Regions from separate parts of the Arthrobacter sp. TmT3-37 genome, predicted to be linked through region 1. Evidence: riboswitches for the same ligand, from Rfam matches in the RefSeq annotation. Region 1 holds a riboswitch; each other region holds the start of a gene.
What was found. A riboswitch is a leader RNA that binds a small molecule or an ion and turns the genes downstream of it on or off. The one in region 1 is predicted to bind S-adenosylmethionine.

Region 1 (3,266 bases):
GATACATGAGTGCCCATTCGAGGGCGCGCGCCCCGCCCATCGAGCCGCCGAGGACCGAGTGCCACCGGCCGATGCCGAGCCGGTCGGCCAGCAGGGCCTCGGCCCGGACGGAGTCCCGGATGGTGATCAGGGGGAAGCGCGAACCCCACGGCGTCCCGTCGGGCGCGAGGCTGGCCGGCCCCGTCGAGCCGTAGCAGCCTCCCAGCATGTTGATCGACACCACGAAGTACCGGTCGGTGTCCACCGTGCGGCCGGGACCCACGAGCGAATCCCACCAGCCCTCCTCCTCCGAGTCGCCGCGTGCCACGTGCGAGCTGCCGGTCAGGGCATGCTGCACGAGCACGGCGTTCGACCCGTCCCGGTTCAGCCGGCCCCAGGTCTCGAAGGCGAGCTGCACGTCCGGCAGCGTGCCGCCCGTCTCCAGGGCCAGCGGACCGATCGGCGCGATGCGCAGGAGCCCGTCCCCCGGAGGGCGTGCGCCGTCGATCCCGGGGTGCAGCGGAGCAGGAGGGTAGGTCGTCACGAAGGGCTAGGCTCCTTTGGCGGCGCGGAAGCCCGCGTCGAGGTCGGCGAGGATGTCGGTGATGTTCTCGAGGCCCACGGAGAGGCGCACGAGGCCCGGGCGCACTCCGGCGGTCAGCTGCGCCTCCGCCCCCAGCTGGCTGTGGGTCGTGGACGCCGGGTGGATCACGAGCGAGCGCACATCGCCCACGTTCGCGACGTGCGAGTGGAGTTCCAGCCCGTCGACGAAGCGCTTGCCGGCCTCGAGTCCCCCGACGATGTCGAAGCTGACGATCGCGCCCGTGCCGTTGTTCCGCCCGTACTTCCTGCCGCGTTCGTACCAGGGACTCGAGGCGAGGCCCGCATAGGAGACGCGCTCGACGTCGTCGTGCCCCTCGAGCCACTCGGCGACGGCCTGGGCGTTCTGCACGTGGCGCTCCACGCGCAGGCTGAGGGTCTCCAGGCCCTGCGCGATGAGGAAGGCGTTGAACGGCGACACGGACGAGCCGAGGTCGCGCAGCAACTGGACGCGGGCCTTGAGGATGTAGGCGAGGTTCGCGCCGAGGGCGCTGCCGACACCGAGGTCCCGCGCGTAGACGAGTCCGTGGTAGCTCTCGTCCGGGCTGTTGAAGCCCGGGAAGCGCTCGGGGTACTGGGCGAAGTCGAAGTTCCCCGAATCGACGATGACGCCGGCGATGGCATTGCCATGGCCCCCGAGGTACTTCGTCGCGGAGTGCACCACGATGTCGGCGCCCCATTCGATGGGCCGGATCAGGTACGGCGTGGACAGCGTGTTGTCCACGATCAGGGGGATCCCGCTCTCGTGGGCGACGGCGCTGATGCCCTCGATGTTCAGGACGTCCTGCCGTGGGTTGGACACGACTTCCCCGAAGAAGAGCTTGGTGTTCGGCCGGACGGCGTCGCGCCACTGCTCGAGGTCGTCGGGGTCCTCGACGAAGGTCGTCTCGATGCCGAACCTCTTCAGCGTGTGCTTGAAGAGGTTGTACGTGCCGCCGTAGAGGCTCGGGCTCGCCACGATGTGGTCACCCGCCTCGGCGATGTTCAGCACCGCGAAGGTCTCCGCCGCCTGGCCGGAGGCCAGGAGCAGCGCGCCGACGCCGCCCTCGAGGCTCGCGATCCGCGTCTCCACCGCTTCCTGCGTGGGATTGCCGATGCGCGTGTAGATGGGCGCGAGTTCCGTCAGCGAGAACCGGTTCGCGGCGCTCTCGGCACTCGGGAAGACGAATGACGACGTCTGGTAGATGGGCAGCGCACGCGCTCCCGTGGCGGTGTCCGGCACCTGGCCGGCGTGGATCTGGCGTGTCTCGAAGGACCAATCGTCGGACATGGTGCTCCCTGTAGGAAGGGGCTCGGCCGGGTTCCGATGCTCCCGTCGGTGGACGCCGTTCCAGGAGACCGGGCCCGCAGGAGCCCGCGCTTGCACGGCGCCGGTGTGGCGCCGAACCTGGTCTTCACCCGGGGCACCCCACCGCGGTTGGAGGGTTGCCGGCCAGCAAGCCGGGGCTTCGTGCTGGCACTCATGACCTGCATTCATGAAAGCCCATCGGGGCGCATCCGGCAACCCGTGTGACCCTCCGTGAAGGAGCGGCTCACCCCCTTCTGCGGTCGGTCGAACGGGTAAGGCAAGCCTTAGTCGAGACGCAGATCACTTAGTGCCAAAATATCGGCATGCGCCTGGACCACGTCTCTTATGCCTGCGAACCCGATGGACTTGCTGCGACCGCCGACCGGATCTCGGCCAGGCTCGGCATGGAACCGGTGAAGGGCGGTGTGCACCCCCGCTTCGGCACCCGCAACATGATCTTCCCGCTGGTCAACGGCCAGTACCTGGAGGTCGTCGAGGTCCTCAACCACCCCGCGTCGGACAAGGCGCCGTTCGGCCAGGCCGTGCGGGCGCGTTCCGAGGCCGGTGGAGGCTGGATGGGCTGGTGCGTCGCCGTCGACGACCTGGGACCCTTCGAGGAGCGGCTCGGCCGCGGTGCGGTTCCCGGCAACCGCAAGTTCCCGGACGGCCAGGAGCTGACCTGGCAGCAGATCGGCATCAAGGGCCTCATCGCGGATCCGCAGGTGCCCTATCTGCTCCGCTGGGACGAGGGCACCGAGTCCCTGCACCCGTCGAAGGCCCGTCCTGCAACGGTCAAGCTGGACTGCCTCACCATCGCCGGCTCGTCCGAGCGCGTCACGGAATGGCTCGGCACGGAGGTCGAGGAGACGCTCGACGGCGTCCAGGTCCAGTGGATCGCACCCAACGGAACCCCGGGCATCATGTCCGTGACCTTCGAGACCGCCGACGGCCGGATCGAGATCTGACCTCCGCCGCGGACGCAGAAGGGACCGGACATGATGTCCGGTCCCTTCTGCTGTGTCGCTGCTGTGGTGAGGAGTGATCAGGCGTGGGTGTAGGTCAGGCAGTCCGCGGCCTCGGCGCCGGGGCCCACCTTGACGGCCGGGGCGCTGCACAGCAGGTCGTGGTTGTAGCTGCACTCGGATCGCTGGCACGCTCCGACGTGCGCGAGCATCTTGGGCAGTCCGCCGCTGATGGACGTGTCGATGAACGTGGCGCAGGACGCGTGTTCCTCGCTGCCCGACACGGTGATGGCGACGGCCGTGCAGCCGTCGTGGTTGAAGGAGCAGTTGTGGACGCTGCATTCAGAGACACTGGTGACGACGCTCATGATTCCTCCTGGCTGGTCCGGTGAGGCCCCGATCGGGGCCGCCACTTCGCTGAACGGACTCACGGTAAC
Region 2 (3,266 bases), on a different contig from region 1:
AGCCCTGGTGGATGGCGGCACCCGCGGCCGCCGTGGTCGTGCCCGGGGACGACCACGCCGTCCTCGCCACCGACGTACCCGACTACTCGGGTCCGCTGGAACAGGAGCTGCGGGTGGTCCGCTCCCAGCCGCGGCAGGCGTGGCATGCCGTGACACGGAGTGGGGAAGGCGGCAGCATCTCCGGAGCCGCGTACTCGTTCTACCCGTCCGGCGTCACGGGCCTGCGACGCCTCGGCGGTGTCCGCAACCTCGAGGTGCTCCCGGACCACCAGCGGCGCGGGCTCGCCACGGCCCTGCTGAGCGCCACGGCGCGGGCCGCACTGCAGGCCGGTGCGGTGGACCTCGCCGTCAACGCCACACCGCAGGGCTACGAGTTCTTCTCGAAGCGGGGCTTCACACTGCTCGGCCGCGGCAGGACCTACGCGCTGCACCTCTGACCGGCTGCGGCCCGACGGTGGACGCATGACAGCCGAGCCGCGTCCCCCCGCCGACGGTGATGTCGGAGGTGCGTGGGCCCGGTCCCGGCGGGACCGCGCCCGGGCGTTCGGGGCGACGGCCGAGGACATCCTCGGGGACCTCCTCGGGGACCGCGAGGCCCCGCGAGGCACTGACGCCGTCGCCGCGGGAAACGGCAGAGGACCGGGGGCTGCCGGCCGCGTTCCTCTGCACTGCCCGTGCTGTGCTGCTACCAGCCGCGCTCGGCGAGGCGGTGCGGCTGCGGGATCTCGTCGACGTTGATGCCGACCATGGCCTCGCCCAGACCGCGCGAGACCTTGGCGATCATGTCCGGATCGTCGTGGAACGTGGTCGCCTGGACGATCGCGTTGGCGCGTTCGGCCGGGTTGCCCGACTTGAAGATGCCGGAGCCGACGAAGACGCCGTCCGCGCCGAGCTGCATCATCATGGCCGCGTCCGCCGGGGTCGCGATGCCGCCGGCGGTGAACAGGACCACGGGGAGTCGACCGGCGGAGGCGACCTCCTTCACCAGCTCGTAGGGCGCCTGGAGTTCCTTCGCGGCGACGTACAGCTCGTCCTCGGCCATGGAGGAGAGGCGGTTCAGCTCCGCGCGGATGGTGCGCATGTGCATCGTAGCGTTCGAGACGTCGCCGGTGCCGGCCTCGCCCTTCGAGCGGATCATCGCAGCGCCCTCGGTGATGCGCCGCAGTGCCTCACCGAGGTTGGTCGCACCGCAGACGAAGGGGACGGTGAACTTCCACTTGTCGATGTGGTTCGCGTAGTCGGCGGGCGTGAGGACCTCGGACTCGTCGATGTAGTCGACCCCGAGGGACTGCAGGACCTGCGCCTCCACGAAGTGGCCGATCCGGGCCTTGGCCATGACCGGGATGGAGACGGCCTCGATGATGCTGTCGATCATGTCGGGATCGCTCATGCGGGACACGCCGCCCTGGGCGCGGATGTCCGCGGGAACCCGTTCGAGCGCCATGACCGCTACCGCACCGGCGTCTTCGGCGATGCGGGCCTGCTCTGCTGTGACGACATCCATGATGACGCCGCCCTTGAGCATTTCGGCCATCCCGCGCTTGACCCGGTTGCCGCCGGTCTGTGCTGTGGTTGCCGAATTGTCTTCAACGGTGGACACGACTTGCCCCTAAAGGTAGATAAAAGCTGACCCTTCATGATACGCCGCCGCAGGACGCCCTTCCGGTCGCGGCCGCCGCCCCGGTCCCGGCCGTTCCCGCGGGCTCCGGACCCCGGCGCGGGACCGCGCACGGCAGCGATCCGGCAGCGATGCGGCAGCGTCACACGGCGTCACGCGGCGGAATGCCGCGTCGTCCTGCTGGAAAGCGGACGATATGCCGCCTACGCTCGGAGCCACAGATCAAGAGTTCCGACGCGAAGCCCTGGCTCGTCGGACGGCAACCCCCTCCGTGGCGGGGTGCCCCAGGTGAAGATCCGGCCCCGTGCATCAGCGCGGGGCAAGCACGGCGCGGACCTCCAGCGGTTCCGCGTCCCGTCGATGGGACATCCATGTCGTACATCTGCCTGCTGCTCTCGGGAGCAGCCCTTCTGATCAACGGACTCGGCCTCCTCGGCCGGGTCCCGCCACGGGACGCGGGATTCCTCAATCTCGCGGTCGGTGTGCTCCAGCTCGTCCTCGCAACGGTCGTCGCAGCGACCGGGGCGCCGGATCCTGCCGCGTTCAGCACGGCGAGCGGGATCTTCCTCTTCGGGCTCACCTACCTGTACGTGGGTCTCGGCTCCGTCGCGGGCCTGGGCTCCGCCGGCGTCGGCTGGTTCTGCGGGCTCGTCGCCGTGCTCGCCGTCGTCTTCGCGGCCACGTCGCTGGACACCGACCCGCTCGGCTCGGTGCTCTGGCTCGCGTGGGCGGTGCTGTGGGGTCTGTTCTTCCTGATCCTCGCCCTCGACGCCGTCCGCCTCGCCCGGGTCACCGGCTGGAGCGCGATCCTGGTCGGAACCGCCAGCACCGTGATCCCCGCCGTCCTCGGCCTCAACGGGGCTTGGCCGGCCGGCGGAGCCTCCGCCGTCGCCGCCGCGGCCGTCATCGGCGCACTGTTCGTCGGCGCCGGCGTCGCCGGTTCCCGTACGGCGAGGGCGGCCGCCCCCCGGGTCGCCGTCCACGCCTGATCTCCTCGCCCCGCTCCCGTCCTGCCACCTCTCCCCCCAGCCCCACTCCCAGCCCCACTCCCAGCCCCACTCCCAGCCCGATCGGAAGGCCCACCATGACCACCCTGACGCACACCCATCCCACCGCGGACGCCGACTACGAACTCCTCGCGGCCCGCTTCCGGCCCCTCTTCGCACGCATCGCGGACGGCGCATCGCGCCGCGAACAGGAGCACGAGCTCCCCCGGAAGGAGATCCGCGCCCTGATCGACGCCGGATTCGGGGCGCTGCGGGTACCGGTCGCCGCCGGCGGGTTCGGCGCCTCGCTCCCGCAGCTGTTCCGCCTCCTCACCGAACTGGCCGCCGCCGATTCGAACATCCCCCAGGCGCTGCGCGCCCACTTCGCGTTCGTCGAGGACCGCCTCGTGTCCGCCGGTCCCCAGCGCGACGTATGGCTCCAGCGCTTCGTGGACGGCGAGATCGTGGGCAACTCCTGGACGGAGGTCGGCACCGTCACCATCGGTGACGTGATCACCAAGGTGAGCCCGGACCCGGGCAGCACCCACGGCGACTTCCGCATCAGCGGCACGAAGTACTACTCGACCGGCAGCATCTTCGCGGACTGGATCGACACGTTCGCCCAGCGGACGGACAACGGTGTCAAGGTCATCGCGGTGGTC
Region 3 (3,266 bases), on a different contig from region 1:
GCCCAGGCGAGGATCCCGCTGGCCGACAGGCTCTTCATCTCCCCCGGCGTCGTGATCGCACTGGTGGTCGTCGCCGTCGCCTTCTACGTCCTGCACCAGACCCGCTTCGGCCGGACGGTGTACGCGATCGGCGGCGGCGAATCCTCGGCGCTGCTCATGGGACTCGCCGTCCCCCGGACCAAGGTCCTCGTCTACGGGATCAGCGGGCTGTGCTCGGCGGTGGCCGGGATCCTCTTCTCGTTCTACAGCCTTTCCGGGTACAGCCTGGCGGGCACGGGCCTGGAACTGGACGCGATCGCCGCGGTGGTCGTGGGCGGCACGCTGCTCACCGGAGGATACGGCTACGTCCTCGGCTCCCTCGCCGGGGTGCTCATCCTCGGCATCGTCCAGACCTTCATCTCCTACGAGGGGACGCTGAGTTCCTGGTGGACGCGCATCGTGATCGGCGCGCTTCTCCTCGCCTTCATCCTGCTGCAGAAACTCTTCACGCGGAAGGCCAGACTCACCTGACGGCCCCGCCGCACCGGTCCGCCCCGCTCCCGCGACCCAGCCGATACGCTGGAGCGCATGACTGTTCTCGTGTTCCTCGACCCGGCCCACGACGACGGCAGGGTCGTCGACGCGTCCCAGCCGCAGCTCCTGGCCACCGATCTGGGCGCCACCCGCGGTGACGGCATCTTCGAATCGCTCCTCGCCGTCGGAGGATCCCCCCGCAAGGAGCAGGCGCACCTCGCGAGACTCGCGTCGTCGGCCGCGGCCCTCGACCTGTCGGTGCCCGACGCCGAGGCCTGGAGCCGTGCCATCCGCACCGGCCTGCGGGAGTTCTCGGCAGCGGAACCGGGTGAGGACCATGCCGTCGTGAAGCTCGTCGCCACCCGCGGCGTCGAGGGTGCCGGCCGGGCCACGGCCTGGGTCTCGGTGGCACCCGTTCCGGCGTCGACCCTGGCGCAGCGGGAGGCAGGCCTGAAGGTGCTGTTCCTCGAGCGCGGCTACGACAGCACGGTGGCGCAGCGTGCTCCCTGGCTGCTGATGGGGGCGAAGACGCTCTCCTACGCCGTCAACATGGCCGCCATCCGCCATGCGAAGGCGCACGGCGCCGACGACGTCATCTTCATCTCCTCGGACGGGAAGGTCCTCGAGGGCCCCACCTCCACCGTGCTCCTCGCGTACGACCGCGACGGTCGGAAGACGCTCCTCACGCCGCAGCTCGAGAGCGGCATCCTGGCGGGCACCTCCCAGAGCGCACTGTTCGCCGCAGCCCGGGAACAGGGGTGGGAGCTCGGCTACGGACCGCTGGAACCGCACCACCTCCTCGACGCCGACGCCGTGTGGCTGATCTCGAGCATCCGGCTCCTCGCGCCGGTCCTCTCGCTGGACGGCACGGAGCTCCGGACCTCCGCCGCCCTGACCGCAGAACTCACCGGACTGGTGGATCGTTTCGTGTAATCTCCACCACAAAAGGGCCCCTCCGGGGCCCTTTGCTACGTCAAACACCACTTTCCCGGCATCCGCGTTTTGACCCGACGCTTCGTGCTGCCCTACCGTTTTCCTGAAATCAAGAGTTCCAGCCATCGGCCCTGGCCGGCTGGACAGCAACCCTCTCCCGTAGTGGGGTGCTCCAGGTGAAGATTCGGCCGCCGGGCCAAGTCCCCCGGTTGGCAAGTACGGCGTCGTGCGGCCTGTCCCGAGGTAGACGGAGGACACCACCGCCACAGCGCGCACAGCCCAGAACAGCGAGCGTGTCACCCAGCAGCCAGCAGCCTCCCCCTGCCGCCATCCGGCATCCCCGAACACCCAGCGCCCGCACCCGGGCCGGCATCGAAATGAAGGACACCATGAACATCTCCCGCAAGGTCCTCGCTGCACTCACCGTGCCGCTCCTCGCCCTGACCGTCTCCTGCGGCAGTGACAGCGGAAGCACGCCCACCGAATCCGCCGACGCCCTGGCCGGCAGCGACCAGCAGTCGCTCGACCAGTACACCACCGAGGACACCACGCCGATCGACGAGATCGACACGTCCGGGCTCGGCCTCATCACCGACGGCACCCTGCGCGTCGGCACGCTCTCGGACGCCCCGCCGAACATCTTCCTCGAGGACGGTGTCTTCACCGGCTACGACAACGAACTGCTGCGCGCCATCGGCGAGAAGCTCGACCTCGAGGTCGAGTTCGCCTCCACCGACTTCTCCGCCCTCCTCGCGCAGGTCCAGAACAAGCAGTTCGACGTCGGGTCCTCCTCGATCTCGACGACGGCGGCCCGCCGCGAGAACGTCGGCTTCACCAACGGCTACGACTTCGGCTACATGGCCGTCGTCACGAAGAACGGCTCCTCGGTGAGCGGCTTCGACTCCCTCTCGGAGAGCACCCGCATCGGCGTGGTCCAGGGCACCGTCCAGGACGACTACGTCTCCAATACCCTCGGCCTCGAGCCCGTGCGCTTCCCGGACTACAACACGGTGTACGCCAACGTGAAGAACGGGCAGGTGGACGCCTGGGTCGCCCCGTCGCAGCAGGCCACCGGCCAGGTGAAGGAGGGCGACGACACCACGATCGCCGAGACCATCATCAACACGGAGAACTTCACGGCGTACGCGGTCAACAGCGACAACCAGCCCCTCATCGACGCCCTCAACGCGGGCCTCGACGCGGTGATCGCCGACGGCACCTGGTCCGAGCTCACCAAGGAGTGGTACCCGGACCGCGAGATGCCCACCGACTGGAAGCCCGGCAGCAAAGCCGTGGACGTAAAGTAGCCGGCCCTGCATGGATGCCCTCGAACAGCTCGGCAAGACGTTCTTCGACTGGGAGGCGATGGCCGCGGTCCTGCCGGACCTCCTGACCGTCGGACTGCCCAACACCCTCCTGCTCGCCCTGGCCTCGGGGATCATCGGGACGATCGTCGGCATGCTCCTCGCGATCATGGGGATCTCCCGCAACCGGGTGCTCCGGTGGATCGCACGCATCTACACGGACATCTTCCGCGGCCTCCCCGCCGTCGTGATCATCCTGCTCATCGGACTGGGCCTCGGTCCCATCCTCCGGCAGGTCACGGGCAGCACCAGCCCCTACCCGCTGGGCATCCTCGCCCTGTCGCTGATCGCCTCGGCCTACATCGGGGAGATCTTCCGCTCCGGCATCCAGAGCGTGGAGAAGGGTCAGCTGGAGGCCTCGCGTGCGCTGGGCTTCAGCTACGGCGCATCCATGCAGCTCGTGGTGGTGCCCCAGGGCGTGCGGCGCGTGCTGCCCGCCCTGGTCAACCAGTTCAT

Region 2: another riboswitch for S-adenosylmethionine. It lies ahead of ACX80U_RS06270 (AmiS/UreI family transporter); the one in region 1 lies ahead of ACX80U_RS16590 (bifunctional o-acetylhomoserine/o-acetylserine sulfhydrylase).
Region 3: another riboswitch for S-adenosylmethionine. It lies ahead of ACX80U_RS07975 (ABC transporter substrate-binding protein); the one in region 1 lies ahead of ACX80U_RS16590 (bifunctional o-acetylhomoserine/o-acetylserine sulfhydrylase).

Annotation. Positions count from the first base shown of each region.
Region 1 is NZ_JBTNDU010000017.1:43,389-46,654, reverse strand. It holds gene metX (homoserine O-acetyltransferase MetX) at 1-523, opposite strand, end outside; gene ACX80U_RS16590 (bifunctional o-acetylhomoserine/o-acetylserine sulfhydrylase) at 530-1,849, opposite strand; SAM riboswitch class IV at 1,931-2,047, opposite strand; gene ACX80U_RS16585 (VOC family protein) at 2,191-2,832, shown strand; gene ACX80U_RS16580 (DUF1540 domain-containing protein) at 2,910-3,197, opposite strand.
Region 2 is NZ_JBTNDU010000003.1:259,555-262,820, reverse strand. It holds gene ACX80U_RS06280 (GNAT family N-acetyltransferase) at 1-437, shown strand, start outside; gene pdxS (pyridoxal 5'-phosphate synthase lyase subunit PdxS) at 686-1,600, opposite strand; SAM riboswitch class IV at 1,839-1,950, shown strand; gene ACX80U_RS06270 (AmiS/UreI family transporter) at 1,990-2,607, shown strand; gene ACX80U_RS06265 (acyl-CoA dehydrogenase family protein) at 2,703-3,266, shown strand, end outside.
Region 3 is NZ_JBTNDU010000004.1:192,012-195,277, reverse strand. It holds gene yjfF (galactofuranose ABC transporter, permease protein YjfF) at 1-510, shown strand, start outside; gene ACX80U_RS07980 (aminodeoxychorismate lyase) at 568-1,446, shown strand; SAM riboswitch class IV at 1,554-1,671, shown strand; gene ACX80U_RS07975 (ABC transporter substrate-binding protein) at 1,836-2,753, shown strand; gene ACX80U_RS07970 (amino acid ABC transporter permease) at 2,764-3,266, shown strand, end outside.